4 regions of the Paenibacillus sp. P4_E11 genome follow, and region 2 is predicted to be linked to each of the others. Evidence: riboswitches for the same ligand, from Rfam matches in the RefSeq annotation. Region 2 holds a riboswitch; each other region holds the start of a gene.
What was found. A riboswitch is a leader RNA that binds a small molecule or an ion and turns the genes downstream of it on or off. The one in region 2 is predicted to bind cyclic di-GMP.
Positions count from the first base shown of each region.

Region 1 (8,561 bases), on a different contig from region 2:
ACACGTACCATATAAAAGGAGAGATACGAAGCTATGAATCCGTTCCGTACGAAATCGTTGGCTGCCCTGCTAGTCCTACTGATGGTATTCCTGACCGCATGTGCCGGAGGGGGCAAAGAACCTTCCAACGCTTCCACCCCTAGCAGCACACCATCGCCAAAAGTTTCGGCTGAGCCGAAAACCGTCAAAGTCGTCTGGTGGCACTCGATGAGCGGGGAATTGGGCAAGGCGGCGGACAAGCTTGTCGACAATTTCAACAAGAGCCGCAAGGATGTGCAAGTCGAAGCTGTTTTCCAAGGTACATACGATGAGAGCTTAAATAAAATGAAAGCTTCGATGGATTCCAAGAGCGGTCCATCGCTTATCCAAGTGTTCGAAATCGGTAGCCGATTCATGATCGACTCCAAGGCGATTACCCCGGTACAGAAGTTTATTGATGCCGACAAGTTCGACTTGTCCCAGCTCGAAGATAACATCGTGAACTATTACAAGATGGACGGCAAGCTGAACTCGATGCCATTCAATACGTCGAACCCGATCTTGTACTACAACAAAGACATGTTCAAAGCGGCCGGCCTAGATCCAAACGTATCACTCAAGACATACGACGATATTGCCAAGGCAGCCAAGGCGTTGACCAAGGATGGTAAAGCTGGAGCCTCCTTCGCGATCTATGGCTGGTTCATGGAGCAGTTCTTCGCCAATCAAGGTGCGGAATACCTCAATAATGGCAATGGTCGGAGCGGACTAGCAACGGAATCTCAGGTGAATTCCGAGGCAGGTGTGAAGACGTTAACGTGGTGGAAAGAGATGGTCGACAACAAAACCGCGACCAACCTGGGTCGCAAAACCGACGATACCAAAAAAGCGTTCGCCGCCGGACAAATCGCTATGACGCTCGATTCCACCGCATCGCTTCGCGGCATTGTGAGCACGGCTGAAGGAAAGTTCGAAGTCGGGACCGCCTTTCTGCCGAAGCCCGCAGATGGCAAAGATGGAGGAGTCGTCGTAGGAGGGGCGAGTCTGTATATATTGAACAACAAGCCGGAAGAGGAGCAGAAGGCGGCTTGGGAGTTTATCAAATATTTGGCCAGCCCCGAAGTGCAGGCACAATGGCATATCGATACCGGCTATTTCCCAATTACGAAGAAAGCGTACGATCAGCAGATCGTTAAGGATAACATGACGAAGTATCCACAGTTCAAGACCGCTGTCGACCAGCTTCATGCGACAAAGCCGAACACGGCTACGCAAGGCGCCGTGATGGGCGTATTCCCGGAAGCTCGTCAAATCGTCGAAGGGGCTATCGAGGAAGTGTTGAACACGAAGAAATCCCCGAAGGAAGCGCTGGACGCTGCCGCGAAGAGCATCAATGAGAAGCTGGTACAGTATAACAAGAGCGTGAAGTAATGGCGTAGAGAAGCAGCCCCCGGCATGGATGTGCCGGGGGCTGCTTTCGTGTAAGACAACAATCATTCGAACTCATGGGAAATCGGCATAACTCGGACGTAATCCTCTTACCGTACCGCCTTCTGCAATTAAGAGTGTATATTGCGAAGCACGTAGGGCAAACAGGGGTTCATTCCCGATGGTGTACAAATTGACTTGTTTGAAATCTTTTATTTCCTTTCTGGCGTTGAATGCTTGCATCAAACCGACTTGCGGAAGCTTGAGCACGTCGTTCATATTAAATCTCGCGTTTGGTCCGGAATCGAGTGCGTAGCGAATACCGAACTTTTTCTCTACCATAGCAAAATCCTGCTTGTTATAGAGATCAGCAAATTCCTGGCCGATCGTGTAGAGGTCGGATGGTAGTTCACTATATTTATAGTCCGTCCTTACATTATATATTTTGCCGATACGTCCCACTTTCCAATTGCCTTTTTCCTGGACAATATGAAGGTAGAGATAATTGTGCCCTATTTCATTACTATTATAATAGGCGGCATACACAATGGCTTCTTTCCCGTCTGCTCGAACGTCGACATTCCAAATCGAGAGTGGATATTTTGCATTTACCGTATTGTCTTTCAATCTGCTTACCACGTCAGCGCGAGTAGGGTGATCCGGGAAAACAATCCATGTATTTTCTTGAATGCTCCAGAATGGTTTATTCCCTGGTCCGACGATCCGACTGAGGTCTTTACTTACTTTTCCTTCATAGAAAGCTTTTGCGAAATAATCCGGTAACGCCTCATATTGCTTATTATTCACATTTTGCACAAAGCCAAGAGCGAACGTGCGAATGTTCTGTAATCGTTCAACTGGAGTTGCGCCTTTACTGAACACTTTGGAATTCGCTGGCTGCGAAGCACTTGTTGTGGTCGATTGGGGCGAACGTTCATCATTGTCCACTTTCGCGCGGCTATTCCATATCATAGCGCCTCCAACCACAAGGACTGCCGCTAATAATCCGACAACTAGCTTCCTGCGATTGCCGGGAAGTGCTGTGGTCGGTTGCTCAAATGAATGTCCACAATCGTTGCAAAACTTGGACCCCTCATCATTCTCGCGCTTACATGCTGTACAAATCATCGTGTCTACTCCTCTGCATCTATAAATCGTTCACCACATTGCTTGCAATAAAGGTTACGGATTTCATTCTTCGTCCCGCATTTCGTACAAAACTTGTGCGTTCGATTCGGATGCACGGTTGGCACGATTGCCCCGCTTGCACCTTGTTGCTCCTCTGCTTCGATTCGGAAAGTCTCACGTACGGCAGCTTGTTCAGACTGCGCTACCTGCGCCTGTTGCGGGAGATGAGTATGTAACGGCATGGCACCTATCGGCTTCCGCTTGATCCCCAGCATCACAATACCAGCAATCGCTGCGATCGAACCGAATACGATATAAGTAACGCCCGGATTCCCCGCATCCTTCTTTGTAAACTGTGAAATCATGTTTTTGATCTGCTGTTCGTCCGTGTTCATCTGCACGATCCCATAAACCACAAGCAGGATACCGCCAACAAGGAGGATGCCGCCGATAATGTAACGAATGGAGTCGTTCGTTTGGAATGATCCGGCTGTCGATGGTTTCGCTGCTCCGGCTCCTGACCACGGTGTTGCTGCAGACACAGTAGATCTTGTCCCCGACTGAATACCCGATTTGTTTCTCTCGCGAATCCATAGAACAAGTGCGACAACCGCAAGCACAACTAATACGATCAGAATGGCTAAGCGGAATACACTGAATGATGTTTTGGCCAGGATGACATATAGACCGACAAGTATGTATGGTGAAAATTTCACAGAGTTTTCAAGCTTCAGCCATAAGTACATAAGAACCAGCGATACAGCGTAATATAGCGCTAAGAATATCACTACTGGACTAGAATCAGATACATATAGCTGAGTATAGTACGCAACATCCCCTATCATTCGGGTGGAGAGACCCATCACATCGTAGATGAAGCCAATCAGTAACAATATCCACATCGCATTTTTAATAGAAGCCGACGATCGGATGATGTTGTTCTGTTCCAGCAGTTGTTTTACGAATACCGACGCACATCCAATTATCAATAGCAGCCACCATGAAAAGCTAATCATTCTCTCTTATCCTCCTTCTTGATGTCACAACCTACGCAATTGATGCACAGCAAAAAAACGAAGTTGTATAAAGCAACCCGGCTGTCATCGCTTCTGAAGGGAAGCATTAGACCCGTGGCTTTGCGTCTCCGCCTTTCGTACGGATTTGCCTTTGGTTCATTCGACTTCGTTATCGGCTCACTGGTTCTTAATAACCATAATATGCATCTTGCTGCTCATTAAATTCGACATACGATAGGAAAATCCTGCAATTAATGTCGAATAAATGAGTAGACTTAAAAACGTAACAAAACACAACCGAGCGAAAGTTAGGACATAGAGCAGCGGGTCTGGAAGGTGTACGATTAAGATTAGAAAACAATTACATCTGACTTGGTGACGGAATAGCGGGAGGGATCGCATGAAAGCGGTGTTGGTTGGCTTGGGCGGATTCGGATCAGGGTGGTACCGGAGACTACGGAACCTGCACAGCGACATCCAATTGATCGTGGTGGATGTCGACCCTGGCAAGAATGAGGAAGTGAACGTGGACCGTGTGCCCTTCTATACATCAGTGGGGGAAGCGATCGAACGAGAAAAGCCGGATATGCTGGTGAATGTGACGCCAAGGCAGGCGCATACCGCGATTAACCATTTGGCCTTCGACCACAAGCTTCCGGTGTTCTGCGAGAAGCCGATTGCCGATAATTATAAGGATGCTATCGCGGTCGTGGAAAGGGCGGAGCGAGAAGGCATTCCGTTCATGATCGCTGAGAATTATCGCGCTTTCCCAATTGTTCGCAAGTTGAAGCAGTTGCTGCATGACCGGTCCATTGGTGATGTCCGGACGATTCATTGCGATTTTTATCGCCTTAGGGAGAAGGTCACGGTGGAGCCGACCGAGGTGCTGGAGGAATTGTACGTGCATCATTTCGACTTGCTTCGCTATTTGACGGGTCGCGAGGTCGGGAGCATCATGGCCGTACAGCGTCATGAGTTGCATCTTGTAATGGACATGCAGGCAGGTATTCAAGCAACGTTTCGCGGCTCCACGATAACGAGAGGTAAGCAGACAGAGTGGTCCGGCGATTGGCGAATCGAAGGGACAGCAGGCAGCTTGGTCCTGGAGGATAAACATATAGAGCTCACCACAGCAGAAGGAACTGTACGTTTCGATGATTTCAGCGATGTGGATGCTTCAGGCCCGTTCAGCGAATTCCTGGCATCCCTTCGGGAGAATAGGGAAGCCGAAACGAGTGGGAAGAGTTACTTGAAGAACCAGGCGTTGGCGCATTATGCCAAGGTATCGTTGGGAACGAACCGGATGGTGGACACTTCCAGCAGTTGGGGATACGGGCCTATGGTTATTCGCAACTTCCTTGAAGCGGATCTGAAGGAAACGGTGAGTCATCGTGGAAAAGGGACGATCCAGGGAATCCGATTGTACGGCGATAACGATTTCGATACACCGGTCAAGTTTCTGGGATACAGCGTTATCCCGCCGGGTAATTCGATTGGCTATCATGGTCACCGAGACGATGAGGAAATGTATATCATCCTGGAGGGGACCGGTGTTATGACAGTCAACGGGGAAGCAAGACCGGTCAAGGCTGGTGATGTGGTGCTGAATAAACCTTGGTGGAAGCACGGATTGGAAAATGACGGAAGCCAGCCGCTGAAGCTCATTATCTTTGAAGTGGGGCGATCATGCGCTCCTTCTTGGACAAACAACAGGACTGATTAATCATCTGGTCAACGTGTTGCCAACCGGCGTGCAATTGGCAGTCATTGCGGTGTCGGTGCTCCCGATCATGCTCATTGCGTCATTTCATTGCAAGCCGGGAATCCCTATAAGATCGAAAGGCAGGCGAGTATCGAATGGACCCATTAGCATGGCAATCTGTACCACCAGGCGTATGGACGATGACAGTAGGCAGCCCAGAGGGGCTGTCTCCACCGTCGTATATGGATCGGCAGCTGAGGAAGGTAGCAATGTCTCGGCTGCCGAATGCTCCTTTTCCGTTCGAGTCGGTGGAGATGACTGAGGAGCCTTTGACAGGCGGAGGAAGCCTGCTCTCTAGCGATCCGAAGCAGGATACCGGGGAAACGCATGCGCCCGTTCCGCTGGTGATCAGCGATCGGGGATACGGGATAGCGGCTGGACGAACAGGGTGGCGATTCGGACAGAAGAAGCTTCCTATATAAGTGCGTGACATATATCTGAAGTGGGGGAACGAAGTTCTAATAAGATGGGAGCGAATATAGATGAAAGACGAACGAATGGGAGGGCAAGTCGAATTGCTTTGGGATGTCGAGCGGCTCGGGAATCCCCCCCAACCATTATTATGCGCAGGGGTTTGAAACCGACGGCTTGCAGGCTGTCTATTACGAGGCGATGCCGTATCAAGGGAAAGCAACGCGTGTGTTTGCGTACTATGGTTTTCCGAAGGAAGCAGTAGGGGAGCGGGTGCCAGCGGTCGTTCTAGTCCACGGCGGCGGCGGTACGGCTTTCGCCGAATGGGTGCGGATCTGGAACGAGCGGGGCTACGCCGCCATCGCCATGGATCTGGAGGGGCATACGCCCGCCGACAAAGGCGAAGACGGGACCCGCCCGCAGCATGCCTGGAGCGGGCCATCGCGGCAAGGTGAATTCAGCGATTACCAACTGCCGCTGATCGACCAATGGATGTACCATGCGGTGGCTGACGTCCTGTTGGCGCATTCGCTCATCCTTTCGTTCCCGCAAGTGGACCCGAATCGAATTGGCGTAACCGGTATCTCGTGGGGCGGAATCTTGACAAGTCTTGTTGCCGGATTGGACGACCGATTCAAGTTCGCCATTCCCGTATACGGCTGCGGGTATTTGTTCGAGGCGGGCAACCAATATGAGCGAGCATTCGCCTCGATGGGAGAGGAAGAGCAGCGGGTTAGAGCTTATGGGATCCTTCTGCATACTTGCCTCAGGCGAGATTACCTATGTTGTGGGTGAACGGAACGAACGACTCCCATTTCCCGCTCACTATATTCGGCAAGTCGTACGAAACAGCGAAACGCAATCAGCCGCTCACGACGTTGTCCGTCATCCAAGGGATGAGGCATGGGCATATAGCGGGCTGGGAGCGGGAGGAAATATATGCTTTCGCCGCCTCCATTGTGAAGAGCGCGCCGGCTCTTGCGCGGTTCGAGAGTCAAGCTCGCGTAGGCCGATCCGCCTCAGCTGAATTGATGGACGCTGAGCATGGAGATCAGGTACGGCTCATGTACGCGGAGGAAGCGAAGAATTGGCCAAGCGTGATGTGGGCGGAGGCTCCGGCGATCTATGACGCTGCCTCGGGCCGGGTTACCGCTGAACTTCCCGAATCTGCACAAGCTTATTTCTTTCAAGCTGAGCAGCGTAATGGCATGATTGTGTGTACGGCGATTCAAATCTTGGGGTGAGAGTTATATCCTATTGTAAACAGCCCCTCATTGACCCTCCATACGATTGGTGCTAATGTTGATCTGATGCGAATCTCAAGAATGCTGGGAGTTTGAATGATGAGTCGTGAACAACAATTAATTGAAATCACGGAAATGCTGCGCCTGATGTCGAAGAAGTGGATGCTGGAGTGGAACAAAACCAAGTTAAGCGGCATTTCACCTACGCATGCGGCCATATTGAGAATCTTAGAGACGAAAGGCCCGCAGAAACCGACCAGTCTGGCAGCTGAGCTGTTTGTGACGACTGGAGGGATCACGGGTTTGACGGATAAATTGGTTGAAGCAGGATATGTTCAGAGAAGCAGAGACGAGGAAGATCGCCGCTTGGTGTTCCTCGAAATTACCGAGCAAGGCAAGGAGCTCTTGCAGGAAGTCATTAAGCTGAAGCGGGAGCAGGAGAATCGGATCTTCTCGGTGTTGAGCGACGAAGAGATTGACACGCTGCATGGTCTATACCGCAGGCTGGCGGATGGCGATATGGGTAGCAGGTAATGCACTGGAGAGCAGAATGAAGGAGTCAGAATCATGTTGAAGAAGTGGAGTCTGCTGACCCGGTTGTTTGCGATTTATTCGCTGATTGTGTTTCTGGTCATTCCGCTCTCGTATATAGGCTTTTATAAATACTACCAGTCTCTGGCCAATCGAACGCTGTCCGAGTCGTTCCGGTGGGAGGTAACGACCTTAGCCGAGCAGCTTGACAACGCTATCGTGTCGGCAGACAGATTGGCCGTGAACACGCTTACAAACCCTTCGATTGAGAACTGGATGAAGGAGACGCCCGACGCAAATTCCAATAATAAAGTAATCAATGTGTTTAATAAGATGCGGATGGACTTGGACATTGAGCCGGATAGCTTCAATCGTATCTCGATTATTAAGGACAACGGCACCTTCCTCTCATTCGGGTCGACATACAATAGAGAACAGGCACGGAAAAATATTGCCAGCTTGTCCTGGTTCAGCGAGCTTCAGACGAAGCCCTTGCTTGTACTTCCTCCGCATCGGGACGACTGGGACTCCAAGGGGAAAATGGTCGTTTCCGTCATTCGTAGCGCTGTGCCCGGAACGGTTATTGAAGTCCAGATTCCATCCTCCTATCTCGAAGCCATGTTATCCCAAGGAAAGCCTGCGACCAATGGCAAACAAGTCATCCTCTATGACAACAACAATCAGATCTTGTATCCGGCTACTCCGTCGCAGCTGTCCGCAACCGAAGCAGTCACCGCCGAGCATAAGCTATCCCGCTCCGGTTGGCGGCTGGTCGTATCCCAGCCTATGGACCTGTTGCTCAAGTCTGTGCGCAATACCGGCTATTGGATGGCTGTGATTGCCGGGGGGGTGTCGCTAGTTTCGCTAGTCTTGTTCTTCTTCTTCACATCCAGAACGACCCGGCCGCTTGTTCAGCTCAGCCATGCGATGGCCCAGGTTCCCGGTGATGCCCGGACGAAGGAGCAATTGGAACGGCTGTTCGCCGGAATGGATGCCAAAGGAACCCATAATGAAATCGTTCATCTTTATCATGCCTTTACCAGTATGCTGCAACGAATGGAG
Region 1 covers NZ_JBFUIX010000011.1:5,999-14,559, forward strand. The annotation lists gene AC1DWB_RS06880 (ABC transporter substrate-binding protein) at 34-1,410, shown strand; gene AC1DWB_RS06885 (hypothetical protein) at 1,483-2,355, opposite strand; gene AC1DWB_RS06890 (DUF3185 family protein) at 2,541-3,551, opposite strand; cyclic di-GMP riboswitch class I at 3,620-3,711, opposite strand; gene AC1DWB_RS06895 (cupin domain-containing protein) at 3,952-5,274, shown strand; gene AC1DWB_RS06900 (hypothetical protein) at 5,409-5,735, shown strand; gene AC1DWB_RS06905 (alpha/beta fold hydrolase) at 5,839-6,519, shown strand; gene AC1DWB_RS06910 (hypothetical protein) at 6,507-6,968, shown strand; gene AC1DWB_RS06915 (MarR family winged helix-turn-helix transcriptional regulator) at 7,065-7,502, shown strand; gene AC1DWB_RS06920 (sensor histidine kinase) at 7,536-8,561, shown strand, end outside.
Region 1: it holds a riboswitch for cyclic di-GMP, as region 2 does, so the genes downstream of both, AC1DWB_RS06890 (DUF3185 family protein) here and AC1DWB_RS06540 (hypothetical protein) in region 2, are expected to answer to the same signal.

Region 2 (8,561 bases):
TGCTACCAACGCCTTGACGATGAACGGCAAGTAAGTGAGCTTAACGCCCTTCTTCTCGGCTAATGGCTTCGCCTTCTCACGCAGCTCGACCAATCCCGTGACGTCGACTTCGTCCATGATCGTCACATGCGGAGCTGTATATACTGACTTGACCATCGCGTTCGCAATCGCTTTGCGAATGCCCTTCAGCGGTACGCGCTCCTCGACACGGTCGCCCGCAACCACGGTCACGCCTGCGCTCGGCACTGCTGCCGCTTGCGTCTCAGCTGCTGCTGGTGCAGCCGCTTCAGCCGCCTGGCCGCCGCCCGCCACGAAGGCTTGCACATCGTCCCGCGTGACCTGGCCGTTCCGGCCGGTTCCGTGCACTTGGCCGATGGCTACGCCTTGCTCGCGGGCGAACTTGCGCACGCTTGGCGTTGCCAGCACGTCGCCGCTCGGCGCTGGTGCCGTTGCGGCCGCGCTTGCACTAGGCGCTGCAGCGTTGCTTGCGCCTGCAGCGGTGTCCAGCTTCACGCTGGCCACCGCATCGGCAACGCCAACCGGCGTTGCCGATTGTGGCGCCGCTGGTGTTGGTTGCGGCGCTGGTGCAGCATGCGCCGTGTCGCCATGTCCGGCGTGTACGTCCGGAGGCAGCTCGCCCTCAACGTCGATCGTAGCTAAGATGTCGCCAACGACCGATACCGTACCTTCGCTTACCTTGATCTCAACGATCTTTCCGGTAACAGGAGACGGAACTTCAACAGTCGCTTTATCATTCTGTACATCCATAATCGTCTGGTCTTCTTGTATCGTGTCGCCCGGCTTGATGTGCCATTTGACGATTTCCCCTTCGTGCAAGCCTTCGCCCAGCTCTGGGAGTCTGAAATTATAGATCGCCACGTCCATTACCTCCACTATAAGAATCCCACTAGGCGTGTCGCACCAATGGATTGTACCTATCCGCCTGCGGGAATCTTGAGATTTGTTCAAGTAATAAGTTAATTAAAGTCCAGAACTTGATTCAAGCCGGCAATAATGCGAGCTGGGTTCGGCAACCAATCTTCCTCGATTTGTGGGAAGCCCATAACCGTATCTGGAGCCGTAATCCGCAGTACAGGAGCTTCCAGATGAAGAATCGCTTTCTCATTAATCTGGGCGATTACTTCTGCAGCTACACCAGCTGACTTCTGCGCTTCCTGTACGACAATAGCACGGTTTGTCTTCTTGATCGACTCTACCAATGTATCAATGTCAAGCGGGCTTAATGTACGCAGGTCAATGACTTCCACTTTCGCACCACGAGACTTCTCAATCTCTTCCGCTGCCTTGAGGGAAGTGTGCACCATTGCGCCATAAGTAATAATGGTTGCGTCCGTACCTTCGCGCACAACATTCGCTTTTCCGATCGGAATCGTGTATTCTCCTTCAGGAACTTCGCCGCGGAATGCACGGTACAACTTGAGGTGTTCCATGAAGAATACAGGATCGTTATCACGGATAGCTGAGATCAACAAACCTTTGGCATCGTAAGGGTTGGACGGACATACCACCTTAATCCCCGGAGTTTGAATCATTAAGCCTTCCAGGCTGTCGCAGTGAAGCTCAGGTGCCTTAACACCGCCACCGAATGGAGTACGGAACGTGATCGGGCTGTTGTACTTGCCGCCAGAACGGAAACGCATCCGTGCCGATTGTGCCACGATGGAGTCCATCATTTCGAACATGAACCCAATGAATTGAATTTCCGCAATTGGACGGAAGCCCATAACGCCAAGACCGATGGCCAACCCGCCAATACCGGACTCTGCGAGCGGCGTATCGAATACGCGTTCTTCGCCGAACTGCTTCTGCAAGCCTTCCGTAGCCCGGAACACCCCGCCGACGTTCCCTACGTCTTCTCCGAAAATCAATACGTTCGGATCACGCTCCAGCTCTACTCTCATCGCGTCCGTAATCGCTTGAATCATCGTCATCTGTGCCATGGCTTACTTTCCCCCCATTGCGGCGATATAGGCCGCCTTCTGCTCTTCCAACTGCTGTGTTGGTGTTTCGAACATGCTGTCAATCAAGCCAGGTATGGTCATCTTCTCCGTGGACTCTGCCTTCTTGATCTGTTCAGCAACGGTTTCTTTCGCTTCTTCCATGACTTTGTTCTCGTCTTCTTCTGTCCAAAGTCCCTTGCTTTCCATATATTTACGGAAACGGCCGATTGGATCTTTCTCCACCCATTCCGCTTCTTCTTCTTTCGTACGGTATTTAGTCGGATCATCTCCGGACATCGAGTGCGGGGAGAATCGGTAAGTAATAGCTTCAATTAGAGTAGGACCTTCGCCATTGCGTCCACGTTCAGCTGCTTCACTGACTGCTTTGTACACCGCGAGCACGTCCATGCCATCCACTTGTACGCTGCGAATTCCGGCGGCAAGACCTTTCTGTGCGATCGTCTTGGCTGCGGATTGCTTCTCGCGTGGAGTGGAGATCGCATAACCATTGTTCTGTACGACAAAAATAACCGGGAGGTTGAATGCACCTGCGAAGTTCATGCCTTCGTAGAAGTCCCCTTGCGATGAGCCGCCGTCTCCGGTATACGTAATCGCTACATTTTTCAACCCGCGCTTCTTGAAGCCCATTGCAATACCGGCAGCTTGAACGATCTGTGCACCGATAATGATTTGCGGCATAAGCACATTCACGTCATCCGGCACTTGCCCGCCATGCTGGTGGCCGCGGGAATACAGGAACGCCTGATACATAGGCAACCCGTGCCATACGATCTGCGGCATATCCCGGTAACCTGGACATACGAAATCTTCCTTCACTAATGCGAACTCGCTGCCGATCATCGCAGCTTCTTGCCCGGATACTGGTGCATAAAAGCCCAGTCGTCCTTGACGGTTCAAGCTTACGGCACGCTGATCCCATACACGGGTAAACACCATGCGGCGCATTAGCTCACGCAATTGTTCGTCGCTTAGTTGGGGAACGGCTTCTTGATCGATTACGGTTCCGTCAGCGGAAAGTATCGTCAACGGTTGAATGTCTTCCATCCTGACTTCGGATAAGGATTTGCTCATGGCGATCACCTCGAACTAGAATTGTTTGCTGCCTGAATTGAAAACTGTTATAGTATATTACATAACCTGTTCCACTAAACTGTGTAATACTGTACCTATGGAACGTGTATTTCTCGATAATATCAAGTATAACAGGGCATACTCATTATATAGTACAGTTTTCAAAAAAGCTAGTGACAACTTTCCCTGCTTGCTTCTTGATTGTTCCTTGATTCCATCCGTTTTCCTGATTTACTTCGGTTATTTTGTGCCAAAATCAACGAAATAACTCCAGGTTACTATTAATTCAGTCCCTAGGCTGGACTTCAGAAGGAGACTTCGCTATGGATCAATCCATTTATTATAAACGCACGATCGTTAAGGAACACATACCCTCTCTGCATCTTCATCAAACACGGGTTGTTCGAATTGCGCTCCCCCCGGGATATAACGAGCTGTTGACTTACCCCGTAATATACTGCCAAGACGGTGAAGATTTTATTAATTTTGGACGGATCGTGACTCAATTGACACGACTTGTGTTAGATGAGGGGTTGGAGCCTGCCATCATCGTCGCAGTAGACGTGGATAAGGCGGTGCGGACTGAAGAATATGCGCCTGAGGGTACGCGGTTCGAAGCCTATTGCCGATTCTTCGTGGAAGAGCTCGTCCCGTTCGTTGAAGACAAGTATCCCGCTCGACCTAACACGCAATCTCGTGTGCTGGCGGGAGACTCGCTCGGCGGGACGGTATCGCTGCACTTGGCGTTGGATTATCCGGCCCTGTTCTCCCGGGTACTTACGTTGTCCGGGGCGTTTCTTCCCAGCACGCAAGATCGGTTGCGCTTGGAAAGCGACTTGTCTTCGCTTGAACTGTACATGCTGATCGGATTGCAGGAGGAAAGTGTGGAGACGAACAGCGGGGTATTCGACTTCTTGGCCGCGAACCGAATCTCGAGACAGCTGTTGGAGGAGCGACATACACGATTGACGTATTTGGAGAAGGATGGCAAGCACATCTGGGGATTTTGGCAGACTGAGCTGCCGGAAGCTCTACATCATTTCTTGGGTTAATTGGGGTAGAGATAGACGGATTTTCCGTCTATCTCCGCGCTTTCCGCCTTGGCTTGGGCGAGTTAGACGCATTTTCCGTCTATCTCATCGTTTTCCGCCTTGGCTTGGGCGAGATGGACGGATTTTCCGTCTATCTCGTGGTTTTCCGCCTTGGCTTGGGTAGAGTTAGACGGGTTTTCCGTCTATCTCATCGTTTTCCGCCTTGGCTGGTGCGAGTTAGACGGGTTTTCCGTCTAACTCACACCAGTCACTGAGGGCAAACCCATCAACTGTCATACCTCAACTTCAAATCCGCCGCCTTCTGCTGAAGCTCGTCCATCGATGGTAGCTGCGGATGTCGAGTCGTCAAGCCCCCCCACTGCTGCAGCGTTTGCTGCAGAGCTAAGGCGAATGTGCGAATCGTGATCCCTTTACCGCTGGCAAGGTTGGCTAGGCTACCCATCGTTCCGGACTGAATTCTCGGGTAAGCCAACCCTGTGTCTGTACCGCCGTCTTCCCCAACCTGATCATACTCATTAGCTCCTGTTACTTCTTGCTTTGCTCCTGTACTAGCTCCTGTTGCTCTTGCCTCCGCTCCCGCATTTCCAGCAGCTCCTGCTCCGTCCTCGTCGATACCTTGAGGATTCTCCTCGCCGGTCGCCATCTCATAGAACATACGCACCATTTGCGCACGACGCTCCGCATGGCCCTCCACAACAACGAAAGCTTGCACGACATAAGCGTGTTGCTGTCTGCGTTGCGAGATGCCGCAGAACTTCCGCCCATCGATAGACAGATCGAAGTCGCCCGGACAATACGAACCTGCTACTTCACCCGCTTCGATATCTACACCGAACCGTTGAAGCGTTTCAGTAATAAGCTGGCGCATCCGCTCGAAGCCAGCCCGAAAGTTCGGCTTGCCCACCGCATTCGGTAAGATAAGCGAGACGTTCAGTACACCAGGATCCAGCGGAACCGCCGCCCCACCAGAGTTGCGAACCCCAACTTGATAGCCTTGAGCGCTAAGCCAGCGAATGCCCAGCTCCGCCATAGGCAGGCGACGGTCGCGCAAGCCCAGCACCAATGCCTTCTCATGACGCCAGACGTGGGCAACAGGAGCTGCGCCTTCACCGACCTTGCGGCACATGAGCTCGTCATAGGCGAACGGGATTAATATGTCACCGACAAGCGTCCTTGCGCTAGTGTCGTGGATATACAAACTATGTTCCTTGTTGTGTTGTTCGGTTTCATCTTCACTTCTGGATGCCATATGTAGTCGTACTCCTTTCTTAACTCCTCCATATTACGTGATTTCTATACAAAAAGAAATCAACTTGAATGAACGCAAAAAAACCTCGATACCCAATAGCTGTAAGGAATACAGCATCCGGTTCGAGATTTTCTAAATAAGGCGGTTTAGATGTTGCCCTGTTTGGGCTTCAAACCGGGGACCCATGCGTCAGTATCATACCCTCGCACTTCCCAGTAGCCAATATGTTCTTTGTCGATCAATTCAATGCTTTGCAACCACTTGACCGACTTATACGCATACATCTTCGGAACAATCAGTCTGACTGGCCCACCGAGATCTTGGGGAATTGGTTTACCATCCAACAATACTGCAACCATTACATCACTCAGTGCAGCCTGAGCCATCGTCAGCGTATCCGTGTACACGCCGTCGCCGGAATAAAATTTGACGAACTTCGCTCTTGACTGAACACCTGCCATCTCCAGCAGCTTAGCTAGCGGAATGCCTTCCCACGTGTTCTTATACACCGACCACCCGGTTACACAGTGAAAGTCGCTTACTTGTACACTGCGATTCAAATCGATGAACTGCTTCCAATCCCAGGATTGTGGTCGATCCACCAAGCCGGATATCGTGAACTTCCAATCATCCGAGGAGAACGCCGGAATCGGCGTTACACTATAGATGCGATATTCGCCTTGACTCCCTCCGCCAAGCGGCACCACGGAGTCAGGAAGAGGCTGCGGAGCCGGGAGCATCCGGTTGCCGTCTTGATTCGGATCGTACTTCGCCAGGTCGATCCCTCCACTACCTCCGCCGAATAGCCATCTGGCGAATTTGGGCCCGATAAGCAGCACCAGCAACCCCACGAAGCTCCAGCGAATGAACGTGCGGCGAGTATACATGACGTCGCGCAGCTTATCCGTGAGTGAGCGGGGAGAAGGTGACCATGTCTTGGCGCTGCCGCTGACATCCGATTCAGAGCTGGCCGAGATGGGCTGACGCGGAGTCTCCCGACGTGCGGCTCCATCTTGTCGATCACGCTGTAGCACTGCACCAGGACGCTTCATCTTCAACCATCTGCTGCGCGTCACGGAGTGGTATATGGCATACGGCACGCCAACCCAAGTGAACAAATCATGTACAACGAGCATCGTGTTCGTCCAAGTCGTTGGAAAATGGCGGAACTGCCACAGAACTATGCCAGATATAATCCACCCCGCGAGCAGCACTAGTACAACACCAAGGTTCCACTGCTGCTCAGGCTTGCCGCGCAGTTGTCGAATGTGCCGGATCATACGCGGCATGTACATGAGGATGATCAGAGCCGACAATACACCAAGCCAGATATGCGCTTGCTTCGTCCACACCCGTACGGCCCCTAGCTCGCCCCTGATTGAAGGAATGAACAGGATGATCCCGGTCACGGCGAGCAGCAGCACTAACCAGGCATTCCATGTGTGCAGCACCGATAGCTTCTTGCCATACGACTTCTTCCTCCACCAGTCCCATAACCTCATTAGACTCCGCTCCTTATCATCAATCGCCTGGTATTCGCCGTCCAACCTTGATATGTGCCGAGTTCAATTATTAATTCCATTGTATAGCAAATAAGAACGTGACGAAAGGCCGTCAAGCGGCAAAATAACCCCACAAAAGTGGAAAGTGACGTGAGGCCTTTGAAGCAAACTCCTATTACTTTGCGGGGGGCCCTAGATTTTACAGCACAAAAAAAGCACTACGCGTGTCCGTCGGCACAGACAAGAGTGGCGCTCTATGTAAGTGGCATTCCCTTCTGAGTCTTAAGCGAATCGACGTGCTGTCTTATTTTGCAGCAAGTGGAACAACGATAGGATCGATTCGTGATGCATGGAGCAGCGAAATGAAATCTTCACTTCCCCTTTCCAATAAAACGTGAACAGACTGTTTTTTTGCCCGATGACAAGTTCCACATCCCAGCAATTATCATTCAGCTTGTACTTGTCCCGGTTAAAAAATAACTTAGGTCCTTCAGACGTGTGATACATACCAAAAAAATCGCCGCCTACCTTGAAATAAAACCCTTGTTCGGCCACACTTGTCTCGCCGTACACAATCCATCATCTCCTTTATCCCTAATTCGTATCGCTAAGCCGTTCGAGGTATGAATAAAAAAACTCCAACCCTCTTTCGGTAGCTGGCTGGCTTGACCCGAAGGCTGTAGCCCCTGTAGCTTTGCGCCGCTGGCTTTCGCCAGGTTTGCCATTATCGAGAATGTTCGAAGTTTGTCGTAATTTCTATAGTTGCTTACCAAGCATAATCTATTGTGCGTCCTTGTACATCGTTCTTTATTCCTATTTTACTACTCAATATGTCACTATTCGTCTTCCATACAGGGAAAAAACCGGGCAGGGACCCGGTTTCCTCGGTGATCGTCCTTCAAGCCGTATTAAATAAAGCAAGAACGAAGGATAATTACCAACAGAATGAATAATACCAATACAATACCAACGCTTGAAAAAGGACTAACTACTCCACAACTTGCACCAACGCCTCCAACGAATCCCATATTCAGTCTCCTCTCTGCCTTACAATATCTGTGGCTGCACCACACTAACTACTGTATGAAGGTAGGGAGGGGAAGGATTGGATATATGCCTGTTTTCCCAAAACAATAAATGGTATTCACCATTCCATGACTTGTATATGTCCATGATAGTTGGTATGGCGTCGTCAGTCTGAGGAAGATCCTGACCCTTCGCTTCCGCCACCGTCTCCTCCGCCACCATCGTTGCTATCGTTGCCACCACTGCTCCCGCCGTCCGACCCGTAGCCGAACCATTCCCCGCTGCTATCTGAACCAGGATCGGATTCATTACCGCTGGCATCATGGCTTTGTTGATCACTAGAGTCGTTATCTATTTCAATGTTGCCTACTATATCGCTGTACGCCCCATCACCAGCCATTGTATCGGTAGATGATTCTGCCGCCCGCTTCTGTTCGTTCAGCATCTCGTTCATCTGCTTCGCGTAATCGGTCGGCTGGAGTACGGAGAACAAGAGCATCGCACCTGCAATCGAAGAGAAGTCCRTACCTCCGAATCCTTCGGTTCTCCCGCTGCTTCCTAATGATTGATTCTGCAGATTAGATTGTTTGTTAAGGTATGCTTGCTGGATTTGGCGTTTTGCTTCCCGGATCAACCAGTCGACGGTTAGCTCGACTTCGCGATGCATATCCACTGATCT
Region 2 covers NZ_JBFUIX010000010.1:35,802-44,362, reverse strand. The annotation lists gene AC1DWB_RS06570 (dihydrolipoamide acetyltransferase family protein) at 1-879, opposite strand, end outside; gene AC1DWB_RS06565 (alpha-ketoacid dehydrogenase subunit beta) at 978-1,961, opposite strand; gene pdhA (pyruvate dehydrogenase (acetyl-transferring) E1 component subunit alpha) at 1,965-3,053, opposite strand; gene AC1DWB_RS06555 (alpha/beta hydrolase) at 3,377-4,105, shown strand; gene AC1DWB_RS06550 (lipoate--protein ligase family protein) at 4,371-5,354, opposite strand; gene AC1DWB_RS06545 (molybdopterin-dependent oxidoreductase) at 5,501-6,856, opposite strand; gene AC1DWB_RS06540 (hypothetical protein) at 7,139-7,429, opposite strand; cyclic di-GMP riboswitch class I at 7,505-7,589, opposite strand; gene AC1DWB_RS06535 (YjcZ family sporulation protein) at 7,765-7,884, opposite strand; gene AC1DWB_RS06530 (glycine-rich domain-containing protein) at 8,049-8,561, opposite strand, start outside.

Region 3 (4,903 bases), on a different contig from region 2:
AGGTCATCATATACCTACTCATCTCTCCATATAAAGAATCTCAGGTCCGCAACGAATGTTATACATTCATATTTATTCAGCTTACGAGTAGGGGAACCTCCGGTTCCACTCCGAAATCTAAAAATATCTGATCTGTAAACGAAGAGGGCACCACTAAACGCTTCAGTACGGTAAAGAACTTATTCTTTCTGATATCTCAAAAAAGCCTCTTCCCGAAAACTCGATTCGGAAAGAGGCTTCTTACAATTATTTATTCACATATCCCGCCGCTTGCAGCAGACCCTTGACTACAACGGCCGCTTGTGCACGGGTCGCGGTCTTAGCCGGAGCGAGCTCGGTATCGGCAGTTCCTTGCATAATACCGGCCTGGACCAGTTGGGCGAACGCCGATTTGGCCCAATCGCTGACGGAACCGGCATCGCCGTACGCAGCAAGCGCTCCTGCGGATCCGTTCGAACTAGCTTCCTTACCGGCAAACGCAAGGGCTCTGGATGCCATTACGGCCATTTGTTCTCTTGTCAATACAGCATTCGGACGAAACGTTTGATCCTCAAACCCGCTGACTAGCCCTGCTTTTACCGCAGCTCCTACTGCGCCTGCAAACCAGTCATTTGCGGATACGTCCGTGAAAGATGAGGCTTTGCGATCTTCAGTCAAGCCGAAAGCCCGTACCAACAACGATGCGATCTGTACTCTTGTAATCGAATCGTCAGGCATGAAAGACGAATCTGTCATTCCTTGCACGATCATTTTAGAAGCTAACCACTCTACATCCTGTTTGGACCAATGCTTAGCTAAATCCTCGAATGATTTCTGATGAGTGACTACGGCGTACATGCTGTTTCCGTTTCGAACCATCGATGCCTGGGTTTGGCCGTTTACTGTCGAGAATATCGTTGGAACAGGGTAAAATGTCTTCGTTTCCGAATCATATCGCACACCCGCCAGCTGACTAACGTCAAATATTCCTGGCAGCGTGATCGTTCTGGTCACAAACGTGTTTCCAAAATCGTTAACCAGTACGCTCTTGCCGCCTGCTTCGACGCGGATGGAGAATTCGTATGGATCACCAACCAGCGTCATTCCGGACGAAGTCGCTTGATTCGCAATGGGAGCCGCTGGGGATCCGATTACTTGCTCCATCGTCACGATAACCTTTACCTGTTCTATCGGGACTCCAAGGGTTTGCACGATGCTTTGCAAATTCAGCACGCTCAAGGGAAGCTCATACCCGACATGACTCCCTTGTATGGACAGCACGGCATTCGGGGTTTTAGTCGCTGCACCTGATAGGATGCCCGCCGGGAATTCCACTTGAGCAGTCGCCGCTTTCGTTCCGCTAATGTCGATGGCAACGATTTGATTCGCTTCAGCCTTATTCTTCAACAGGTCCAATGCCTGCCCCAGCTTATCGCCGGTCAGCACTACTTTGGCAACCAATTGGCCATTAGACTCGGTAGCTTCGGTCACGGTAACCGCACCGCCGCCCAGTTGAACCCCTTGGTCCGTTTCTTTGATGCTCGGATCTCCGGATGGTGCAGTGCCCGGGCTCACACCGCCCCCATTTCCATTTCCATTGCTATTGCCATTTTCATTTTCAGTACCATTACCATTGCCAGAACCAGAGCAGCTGCTCATATCAGCGAACGGCGCTCCCGCGCCTTTGCTTCCAGGCGTACCGTCAGGTGTAACTACCCCGATGTTCAATTTGTCGAAATACACCCGGCTCTTGGTAACCATAAAGTTATCCGAATCGATATACCCTACGGACACTCTGGCACTGTACAAGCCTTTGGTGGTCGGAAGCTTAATTTCATCCCCATCTGCAGTCACGGACAGCTTGAGCGTATATTGATGTCCGGCCGTCAGCTTGGCGCCTGCTTGCACGATAAAGTAGTCGGATTTCTTCTCAGCCTTGTTCAAATATACGGACTGACTAACGGTATCGTCCCACAGTGTAAAATCAGAAGCGTACACCGCCTTAAGTACACTGGACGAACCGCCCCCATACGGCAAATCTACGGAAATCGTATCCGAATCGTTATCCGCCGCCACGAAGTCCACAAGCTTGTCTCCAGCCATTATATAAGCGGCTTCCGGATGCACCGTGAAAAACTGATGGCCGGTTGTTCGGTAAGGACCCAGCCGCCATGAATCGGAGGATGCGTAAAACTTGTAGTTGTTGAATCCGCCGTATTGGACAACCTCTACCGATTGCCCGCAAGCGTTCATAATGATTTTGCTCGGCGCGTTATTCACCCCGACGTTAAGCTCATATCTGGCCAACTTGAGCGGAGCGTTATTGTCGTCGTATGTAATATATTGGCTCGCCATTTCTTTCAATGGAATGCTCGTCAGCTCGTATACGGCATTTTGAACGCTGACTTGCACTTTATTAGGATCTTGCACGTAGACCGAACCGCTCAATTTCCCCGTTGAGCTGTCGTACGTGAACTGCACGGTTGATGCGGCATACGATATAATCGGCAGCAGCATCGAGGTTAACAACGAAATCGTAATCATGTAGCATAGGCGTTTCAGGCTTCGAACTTTGTTCATGTTTCCTCTCCTGTTCATGTTGAATTGCGCTAATGGGACAGCGCTTTATCTAGATCAACCCTGAGGGATTGATATAAATCTTCCTTGGGTACGCGTCGAATCGCTTCGTTCAGCTGCGCATTCGCCAGAACCAGCCAGGCTTGGTCACCCGTTTCGTTGCTTTGCCTGACATACGCTTTGGCCGATTCATAGAGGATCGTATGGGACCACGGCATCAGGGAAGCCCCTTTCTCAAAGCCCGCTTGCGCTTGCTCCCACTTCTTCTGGTTGACTAGCTGAATCGCTTGTTCTTTTACCATGTACCCGACGCCTACCCACATAACGAAAGCCATGCAGCAGATTGCCGTACTTGACACGAAGATCGTTCTCAGCGGGGGCTTATTGCCAGCGGAACGAGCCCTCGGCTCTTTGCTTCTATGAAAGGGGACCGACAGCACAACGACCAGCAAGCCAAAGAGAAGCGGGAACTCCAAATCAATATCAAACCCCGCATGCACCAGCATACAACCCGCCAACAGCATGGCCGCTTTCGTCCAAAACGCGTTGCCGGCCAATACGTCAAAACGCCTTATATGTCGAAATCCTGCTATATAAAAAGCTACAAGTGCAACCAGAAAAACAACCAACCCGATAACCCCTATGTCCAGAGCAAGCTGAATGTAATGATTGTGCACGTAACGGACATAATACATTTGAGATCTGTAGGCGGCTTGGATGATGCTCCATCCACCCCCTCCGGTCCCGCCCAACCAATAGTCCCGAATGACAGACAAGCTGTCTTGCCAATAGACCAGTCGAATTCGAAATTCCGACGTCTCCGGCTGGATGCTCTTCACCCGCTGCCACAAAAACAAGGCATCCGTTCTTACCAGAGCAGCCAATAGGTAGCCTGCGGCATGAGCGGCCCCGGCTAACACCACCGCCGTACGGCATCTAGCTTCCCGGAATACGACTAGCGTGAGCAACAGAGCCCCGGCCCACAACACCCAGACGGAACGGGACATCGTAAGCAGCAAGCCTGCCGCATTCAGAGCCATTAGCACGAAGTAGAACTTATGACGTTGTTTGAGATAGAGGAGAATGGCAAGCAAAATAGCCGCAAGCAAGTAGATCGCCATAGCGTTGGCATATTCGAATGTCGACTCCAGACGTCCATTCCGATCCATATGAAACGCAATTCCGATGATCGATACGATGCTCCCGCTCCATACCCAGGCTTTGTATAGGCTTGTCCGCTGTTCGGGCGTAATCGTTGCAGCTAGCAGGGCGATCGGAACCAGACTTGTCACCTTGATCGCTTCAAGCAGTGCTTTCTCGTGGTCGACCGCATAGGCTATGGAGCCCCAGTAAAGCGCAACCAACAGCAATATAGGTCCGTGGTAGTAGGGGTGAAACGAAACGGATTTCAGTACATAACCGGCAATAAGGGCTACACCGATTGAAATAACCGTCATCATCAAATAACCCGTCTCGTAAAAATATCCTTGAAACCCAGCTCCCATCCACAAAAACAGGCAAACCATCCAAATATTCACACCGAATTTCATATGAAATCCCCTAAAATGACAAAAAGAAACCAAGCTCATTTAGAGCAACCCGGCTATCTTGCCGCCTGTTGAGGCGGGGTAGACCCGTGGCTTTGCGTCTCCGACTTTCGTACGGATTTGCCTTTTTTCTTATTCGCCTGGCTTCTTTGCATGTCGATTGATGTCGAATTAAGCACTGTATTATAATATACAGGTTTCGCTCCATATTTACAATAATATCTGGAATTTTTTTTCATACTCCCAGCACCTGCAAAACAAGAGAACCCCTACATATTGTAGGGGTTCTCTTGTTTATCTGCTCCTGCTTGGCAACGTCCTACTCTCCCAGGACCCTGCGGTCCAAGTACCATCGGCGCTGGAGGGCTTAACGGTCGTGTTCGGGATGGGAACGCGTGGTTCCCCTCCGCCATCGTCACCAAACGAAGTGCGTAATAAGGGTATAGATCAGGTTTCTACACAGCCATGTGTAGATCACACTCTTCAGGACGGACTAGCCATCCTGTTAAATGCTTATTCCCTGAAAACTAGATGCGAAAGCGGTAACGAGCCGCAACTTGTATAACTGGTCACTCCGGGTAAGAGTGAATAGGATAAGCCCTCGACCGATTAGTATTCGTCAGCTCCACACATTACTGCGCGTCCACCCCGAACCTATCAACCTCGTCGTCTACAAGGGGTCTTACTAATTGGGAAATCTCATCTTGAGGGGGGCTTCACGCTTAGATGCTTTCAGCGCTTATCCCGTCCGTACTTAGCTACCCAGCGGTGCCTCTGGCGAGACAACTGGTACACCAGCG
Region 3 covers NZ_JBFUIX010000049.1:12-4,914, reverse strand. The annotation lists gene AC1DWB_RS18700 (S-layer homology domain-containing protein) at 247-2,559, opposite strand; gene AC1DWB_RS18695 (O-antigen ligase family protein) at 2,589-4,106, opposite strand; cyclic di-GMP riboswitch class I at 4,147-4,238, opposite strand; rRNA gene rrf (5S ribosomal RNA) at 4,410-4,526, opposite strand; partial or broken rRNA gene AC1DWB_RS18685 (23S ribosomal RNA) at 4,693-4,903, opposite strand, start outside.
Region 3: it holds a riboswitch for cyclic di-GMP, as region 2 does, so the genes downstream of both, AC1DWB_RS18695 (O-antigen ligase family protein) here and AC1DWB_RS06540 (hypothetical protein) in region 2, are expected to answer to the same signal.

Region 4 (8,561 bases), on a different contig from region 2:
GAATCAATAAACATTCCTATGGCACTGTAACAGATATCAAGTTTCATTACAAATAATTAATAATTCCAGCAAGTCCGACGAAATGAAATCGAGTGAGGTGCAGGAATTATTATGTCATCCTATTATAGGAATTACCTATTAATATTAAAGCTTCTATATATTAGACGTATAACTGGACTGGGATCATAATGAAACCAACAAGTAAAGAATTAGATCATTTAATCAAGGGAGCTGCTATTATGGAAAAGAAAGCAAGTGTGGATCAAGGAACAACGAGCATCAACATAAGTCAGGTATGGAACTCGAGGCTTTATGACAATCAGCTGGGCTTCGTCTCGGAGTACGGCAAGGGAGTCGTGAACTGGCTTGATCCCCAGTCCGGCATGAGGGTACTTGATCTGGGCTGCGGTACCGGTGATCTGACTGCTCTGATCGCCTCATCAGGCGCGGAAGTAGAAGGCATGGATGCATCGGCGGAGATGATTGCTGAGGCTAGGGCCAAGTACCCTGGCTTGCCATTCGAGGTCGCCGATGCACAAGACTTCCGCACATCACCGTCCTATGACGCCGTCTTCTCGAATGCGGCGCTGCACTGGATGAAGCGCCCGGCGGATGTGATCCGCGGCGTCTGGGATGCGCTGCGGCCCGGCGGCCGCTTCGTCGGCGAGTTCGGCGCGAAGGGCAACGTAGCGCACATTGCCACGGCGCTGGAACGGGCCGTCACGAGGCGCGGTATAGATGCCATAGCCTGCAATCCTTGGTATTTCCCGACCGCAGGGCAATATGCCACACTGCTGGAAGATCAGGGCTTCACGGTCGATCGTCTCGTGACTTTCCAACGTCCGACGGCATTGAATGACCGCGAACATGGGCTTCTCCATTGGATCGGGATGTTCGGTGGAGCCTTCACATCAGGGTTGACGAACGAACAGCTGGAGACGGTTTATCAGGAGATCGAACAGGAAGTTAGGCCAGCATTGTATGGAGAACAGGGCTGGATGGCGGACTATGTGAGACTGCGATTCGAGGCCAGGAAGCCGAAGTGACAACATGAATAACAAATAGTCCGATATGCCTATTAAACAAGGGCGGGAATCTATGATACTATAGTCTCTGGTTGGTAGTACATTAGCATGATTTGGCAAACCCGATCGAAAGACGGGGACGCAAAGCTACGGGTCTTCAGCGCAAGCTATGACAGCCGGGTTGCCCTCTAGCGGATCTTATGAACGCTGTCATATGGGCAGCGTTCTTTTAATTGTTTAGCAATGCGACAACATCAGTGTCAGGGGGTGCTAATTAATGGAAGAAGTGAAGCAGTTGAAGACCGATTTGCATCGATTAACTGTCGAATTGATTGGAAATTGCGCTTACAGCTCGATGATTTCTTCGAATATTGAATTCAAGACCCCGATTTACTGTACGAAGTTCACTGGCAAGATGAATCCGACTTGCGTCGATGTTTCAACTTGTCTCGCTTGTCAGGAATACAAAAATGGCTTGGCCCGATAACGAGCGAGAGTTGTGGAATACGCACCTTACATAATAGAAGCCCGGACTCCATTGTCCGGGCTTCTTATTCGTCTTCTTAGATTGTTAGCACAAGTACATCATTACTTGTTGACAGGCACGGCATCCTGGAAGTATACCTCTAGCGTTATACCACGTTCGGAAATTTCTTTGGCGATGTCAATCCCAACATAGCGGATGTGCCAGGGCTCGTAGTTGTAACCGGTAATACTCTCTTCCGCCGCAAGCAGTAACCAGAAGTGACAGGCCGAGTAAGGCTCGACAGCCGATGATTTACGAGTAAACAAGTGCGGGGCCTCCCATTACTCGGATGATGCAAGCATTATATCATGATTCGTAGGAGGCTTGATAACCGTACGATCCGCATCTTGTGCCGCGAATTCGGGATATGTAATATTTGATTCCAATTGTGTTAAGGTAGCATTATGTTAGCAATTGGTCGTATGATGAGAGAATGATTCACAATTAGGAGGTAATACATATGAGCATCGTCCGAATGCCGACTTGTTATTACCGACAGCATGATGCAGATTTCAGTCTCCAGATTCCTGCAGGAGGGTTTGGCGGCTGGGCCAAGACAGATTATGAATTCGATCTGAACCGTTCGGCAATCGTTGTGATGCACGCTGGTGCGTTCGGGACACCCGAAGAGTCTTCAGGCAGATACCGCTCTGTTGAATACTTGACATGATCGAATGAAATTGCCGCGATGGTGTTCCCCACTCTGCTGCAAGCGGTGCGGAAGGCAGGGATGAAGGTGTTCCATGTTCTCTTCCCAGGAGACTATTACCAGCAGCTTCCCGGCTACAGCCGCGCCATCTCAAACAACTGTTGAAAAGAGGGGCACCGAGCCGGATTCTTACCTCAGACGGATTCAGAAATTCAAGAGTGAACATGTGTTCCCTGGAATTCATCGGCAATATGACATCGATCATCACGTATATCGGCTTTGCCATTGATGGGTGTCTGTTGTCCTCTCCTGGTGGAATGCTGGACATGTCCAGACGAGGACTTGCCTGCTCCGCGATTAGAGAAGCCGTTACGGCCATTGAGACGAAAGAGTCGGCACCCTATGAAGGGGCGAAGGCCATTGCACTTTGGCGGATATCGATCCTATTCGGCTTCATCTATGAACTGGACGACTTCATAACCGCGATCCGAAGCGACTAACGAGATTTCTACATGAATGTGATTGAAGATTGGCTAGCTAGCCAGGAAGGGGACGACATGCAAAGGAAGACAAGTACAACCATCAGGTGGATACCAGCCGTCCTTATTATGGCTGTTATCTTTTATTTCTCCTCCCAGCCTTACCATCAGCAAGACCTCAGACCGAAGCTTCATAAGTTGCTTCCTGAGCAAATGATCTCCGAACAGTTCTCCAATATTGAGTTTAACTATGCCGGTGAGACCGTCAGCATAAATCGCCTTGGGGTACCCGGGTTTGTGGAGTTTTTTATTCGCAAGGGGGCGCACCTATTCATATACTTCTGTCTGGGAGGGACTGTGGCATTTGCACTAGGGCATATGAAACGGCGGGGACTGCTGTTTCTGTACAGCCTGCTGATTTGCTTCTTGTATGCGGGATCAGACGAGTTTCATCAGAGCCTTACCGGGGACCGTACGCCCTTATTGATAGATGTGGCGGTTGATACGCTCGGGGCCGCAATTGGAATCGGGTGTATGTTGCTCCTGTTGTTGTTACATGGGAAGATAGTCAAGAAGTAGAGACTGGTCGATTCATTGTTGATTGAAGCAAAAACAGCCGTTCCAAGTGAAGGACCCCCGTTGTTCAACCCAATAGGTAATTTAGGTTACGGCTTGATCCAGGTCTTCTACCCTGTTATATAGCGAACGTTCGGCATAAGAATCTCTAAGCTTAAGTTGCTTAATGAGTTCCACAAATGCCTCAGATGAAAGAGTGATCTACGGATAGCGTTGGGTTGATGTCGGGTTTATGGTTATTTTCGGATCACTCTTCCTCCTCCCCGAGATTATACAGCGGTTTAGGGATATCAAGTGACAATAAATAATATCTGTCCGAGAAACAGGCGGGGTTAGTCCCTGGCTGTTCTTTTTTCTTTGACAAGAATACTTATATATGTAAAAGGCATGCGTCTCAGTCATGTGGAATTTTATTGCCCTGCTTCATAATTTAGGGCCTCCTTTATTATTTCCACTAACCCCCAATACCTCTCAAAAGCCTATAGTGGTACGATTACACTGGTGATGATTATGTTTATTTCCCCTATGCTACTCGAAACAGCCAAAAACCCATTTACACATCCAGACTTTATATTCGAACCGAAAATCGATGGACATCGGCTGCTGCTCACCCGCCAGGACGGGAACTCGCGGTTGTATACTCGCCATAATAATGATTGTACTCTTCAATACCCAGAACTTTACGATCTAGCAGAGGACGACATCTTACTTGACGGAGAGGTCGCTTGCGTCGATCAGTCTACCGGCGTGATTGACTTTGAATCCGTGATGGAGCGATTCCAGGCGCGCAAGGCTGACAAGGTGCTCCGGCTATCGGCCACGCTGCCGGCCAACTACATTGTGTTCGACATCCTTCGGTACCGAGGGTGGGACGTGCGCGGTTGGTCGCTCATGGAACGAAAGGAGCTCCTTGCCAGCATCGACTTCGGGAACCCGCGGATCAGTGTCGTACCTTACATAGAGCGGGAAGGCGAGCAGTTGTTTAATGAGATGGTGGCACGGCAAATGGAAGGGATAGTGGGCAAGCGGAAGAAGTCGGTTTACTCGGTCGGACAGCGGAGCCCCAATTGGCAGAAGATCATCAACTGGTCCTATGCGGAAGTGACGATCAGTGGTTGGAAGAAAGCAGAGTTCGGCTGGTTAGCATCGGTTCAGAGGGATGGCCGGAATCGCCCCGCTGGGATAATTGAGCTTGGAGTTGCGCCGGCGCAGAAGCAGGCATTCTTCCAGGTGATCAAGCCATATATCACGGGGGAGGATCGCGATCACGTCTACGTGGAGCCGAGGATTCGGGCTAAGGTGAAAGTGAGAAATTGGACCAAAAAAGGACTCTTGAGGAGTCCTGTGTTTGTAGAGTTCATTGTTTAGGCATACTCCATTTGTTTCGGCTGTTGGGCTTTTATTTTTTTAAACGGAAGCCCGGTTTTGGCAAGGGACCAGCCGAATTCAACTCATCACTGGCGAATCAATGGATAAATAGAGGAGAACAGTCCCTTGGCAATGACCTCATGTCCTTGATCATTTGGATGTACCGCTGCGAAACCGCGTAAAGCATCTTCTGCATGCCCACCGCGGTATCCGTATATTAAACTGTGCTCGTTACCGGAAAACCACCGATCCACCCGGGCAACCAGACAACAATTTGTTTTCGCGGAGGCAGTAATTAGTTGATTCATAGTGCGAATGGCATCCACAGCAATTACGCTGTTTGGGAATGGATTGTATTGGGTGCAGCAGATGATGTGTTTCACTCCCATAATACGGACCAATCCAAGTATTATATCAAGTCTTCTTTTAAACCGGTTCATCATCTCTAGAATTGGTGTAGCGGGTTCTCGGAGCGAGGACAAGGCAAAATGAATCAGATCATTGCCGCCGATCCATACTGTAACCACTTTAGCACAACTAAGGCGCGAAGGATCTGCATAGATCTCTTCTGCAAGGTCAGCACTAGTCCAACTGGGTTGGGCAATCACGAATCGTTTTGCCTGAATTCCCTTTAATTTTAGCATCGAGGTAACTCTAGATGGATATGCTTTACAGCTAGAACTTGCTTGCTGACCAAAAGTGATCGAATCGCCTAAAGCTATATAACTAATCATACTCTCCCGCCTTATTACTCTTTTGTCTTTAATTTATGTATGGAAAGGATGATTTTCTTGTGTGATAGCCCCTTTACAAGGTGTGGTTATCGGTAGGTTACCAAGGGAATTTGTTGCACTGACAGGACACAATAGTTGTCATACTGGTAGGTAGTCTTCTTTCGTTAACCAATAGCACAACATTAAGATTAAAAGTGACATCACGGGTACCATTTTCGAACTGGGCGAATATCCTGCTTCTAATATTATATTAATGGAGGATTTCGAAGTGATACCAATGTATCCATATTACGGTTATGAGACACGCTGCCGGCAAGTGCCAATCACATTTCCATCGCAGCATCAGGACGTGCAGCCTGGTTTGGAGTATCTAATGAACCCGACTCCAATATCCGACAATCCCGAATACAAGGGAAGTGGCAAATTGGCAGGGAAAATCGCCATCATTACCGGAGGCGACAGCGGCATCGGACGCGCCGTCGCAATCGGCTTTGCCAAAGAAGGAGCGGATATGGCGATAGTCTATTTGTATGAGCGCAAGGACGCCGAGGCGACCAAACAGATGGTGAAGCGCTACGGGCGCCGTTGTCTACTGATCGAAGGCGATTTGCGCAAGCCCTCTTTTTCCACGGAAGTGGTCAGAAGGACGTTGGAATGCTATGGAAAGCTTGACGTGCTTATATTGAACCAAGGCGTCCAGTTCCCTCAGCAGAGCATATTGGACATTTCCGACGAACAGCTCGAGAATACGTACCGGACCAACATTTTTCCGCATTTCTACATGACGAGGGCAGCACTCCCTTACCTGAAGCCGGGCAGTTCTATTGTATCAACAGCATCAGTAACCGCTTATGCAGGCGCTCCTTTGCTTGTTGATTATTCCTCGACAAAAGGCGCGGTGGTATCGTTTACCCGTTCGCTGTCGCTCCAATTGGTCGACAAGAGAATCAGGGTCAACGCTGTAGCTCCAGGTCCGATTTGGACCCCTCTCATCGTATCCAGCTATTCGGCCGAATATGTTAAAACATTCGGTTTGGAAACGCCTATGAAACGCGCCGGACAGCCGTTCGAACTTGCGCCGACCTACATTTATTTGGCGTCCGACGATTCCTCCTACGTGACGGGACAGGTGCTACACGTCAACGGCGGCGTCATGACAGAAACATGAACTGAAAATTGATTTGCAATTTATAACAAAATCCGAAGTAAACCCCGATCCTAAATAACACGCGAAACTTTGGGAATGAAATAACAGCCCCTGTGATTGCAAGGGCTGTTATTTCATGATTTATGAATGCGCTGTTTACTTAGCTATGGGCACAGCTTCTATTACTGCGATTTCCGTACTTGGAGTAATGCAAGACTTTGAACGAATGGATGAATGGGATCCAACTGTACCGCCGAAGTTCAGCTGTGAAAGCTGTGGTGGTGAGATGTACCCGGAATACTACAAGGAGCCACTTGCCGGGTTTTTCTTAGTGGTATCATTTTGTGTCGTATAAAAATATGGCCGGTTCAAGGAACCGACCACAGTGAAAGAGGTACTTATCATGGGATAGTCCAAAGCGAGAAGTCAATGTATTGGAATTAGCGTCCTAAGAGCCGCATTAGATGAATACACCGCGCAATATTATGACTAACAAAATAAAGAGCACAAGGATGATCCCGATGCTAGAAAATCCTCCGCAAGAAAATCCAACCCCACCTATTCCTCCAACGCCACCGTCAAATCCCATTTGTCTTCCCCTCCTTTTAATAAAGATAAGGTAAGATATGAGGGGGGGACCGATTGTGTATGGGCGAACGGTACCCTTCAAATGCACAATTGTGACAAATACACTGGAATGACAATGTCACCCGATCGTTTTTTTACAAATGCAAGAACCGCTGGACAGCTCCAGCGGTTCTTGAAATCGTCTGCTATCTCGACTTCCACTTAATAATTTTTGCCATCATTCAATGATACGGAATTAGATGAATACACCGCGTAATATAATGACTAACAAAATAAAGAGTACAAGAATGATCCCGATGCTAGAAAATCCTCCGCAAGAAAATCCCATATTAAATCTCCTCCTCTTATCAAGATAATCCAATGTATGAGGGAAGAAAGCGATGCGGTAAGGGCAAATGGTACCCGGTAAATGCGCAAATATGGCAAATATATCGGAATGATAAATGTCACTCAACCGCAGCTCAAGGCTCAAGTCAACTGACCGAGCAGACGCTTTTGTTTTGACCTAAATTTTAGGTAAAATGGGCGCAATGTACAGAAGTTTATTCTAGTCCATGTTTGTCCCTTCCAATTCGCTATAGCATGAATAATATAATCTATAACCTCAAATATACGAAAAAGGTGACCTAAAGGATGTCCACGATTATATGTGCTACGATAATACTAACGAACGTCAGTGGAACGGTAGTTTTCGGGGACGTAAAGCAGATCGCGCCTCAGTCATCCAGCACAACCACCAGCGGCGCAGACGGCGGTGATTCCACGCAATCCAACACGAAAGCCAGCGCTAGCGCCTCCAATACAAAAGAAAAGAAGAAAAAATCAAGCCCCCCTCAACGTAAACGTTCCGCTAATAGGAGATAACGGCAATCACCATGTACGGGTGGACGATCGGTTTCCCGGTGCTTCAAGACGGGATTTTTTTGGTTGCACATAATCATGACACCAATGATAGGTAGTGTAGCCATAAAGAGAACATCATGGACTCAGATTGTAACGACATTGGTTTGCAGTAGGCAAGTTTATTTTGAAGTGCTTCTATTTTGCTCAATATGAATTGGCCAAGCTATTCGGCAAGGACGATCAATGGATTCACTTACATTTGTCGGTGCTATTGCTGGTGGCTTTCCACTGACACGAACAGTTGCCCTATCGATAACGTCAAGGCAAAAAAAATTTATTCAAAGAGCATTCGAATATATTACGGTCGACCCGATACCGTTAGGAAAGCGGAAAGTCAACGCAAGGATCACCGACTTAGTTGCCTCTGTCAGCTCTCTCATGTATAGCTGGTTCCGTCCCACTTATAATAGGCAAGCCTATCCCGATCAATCTCGATCCCGATTCCTGTTCCTTCTGGAATGGTAATTGCTCCATTCATGGGCTGGATCGGGATCAGCTTCGTAAAAGGATTATCCATGACATCCCACTCCACGGGTTCGATGGAGTCGCTTCCCATCTTGCTCCAT
Region 4 covers NZ_JBFUIX010000009.1:53,647-62,207, reverse strand. The annotation lists gene AC1DWB_RS06065 (class I SAM-dependent methyltransferase) at 240-1,046, shown strand; cyclic di-GMP riboswitch class I at 1,131-1,214, shown strand; gene AC1DWB_RS06060 (hypothetical protein) at 1,303-1,512, shown strand; gene AC1DWB_RS06055 (hypothetical protein) at 1,614-1,817, opposite strand; gene AC1DWB_RS06050 (hypothetical protein) at 2,012-2,221, shown strand; gene AC1DWB_RS06045 (hypothetical protein) at 2,452-2,700, shown strand; gene AC1DWB_RS06040 (VanZ family protein) at 2,713-3,258, shown strand; gene AC1DWB_RS06035 (ATP-dependent DNA ligase) at 3,766-4,623, shown strand; gene AC1DWB_RS06030 (SGNH/GDSL hydrolase family protein) at 4,710-5,357, opposite strand; gene AC1DWB_RS06025 (SDR family oxidoreductase) at 5,626-6,525, shown strand; gene AC1DWB_RS06020 (sporulation protein YjcZ) at 6,965-7,093, opposite strand; gene AC1DWB_RS06015 (sporulation protein YjcZ) at 7,328-7,420, opposite strand; gene AC1DWB_RS06010 (mandelate racemase/muconate lactonizing enzyme family protein) at 8,372-8,561, opposite strand, start outside.
Region 4: it holds a riboswitch for cyclic di-GMP, as region 2 does, so the genes downstream of both, AC1DWB_RS06060 (hypothetical protein) here and AC1DWB_RS06540 (hypothetical protein) in region 2, are expected to answer to the same signal.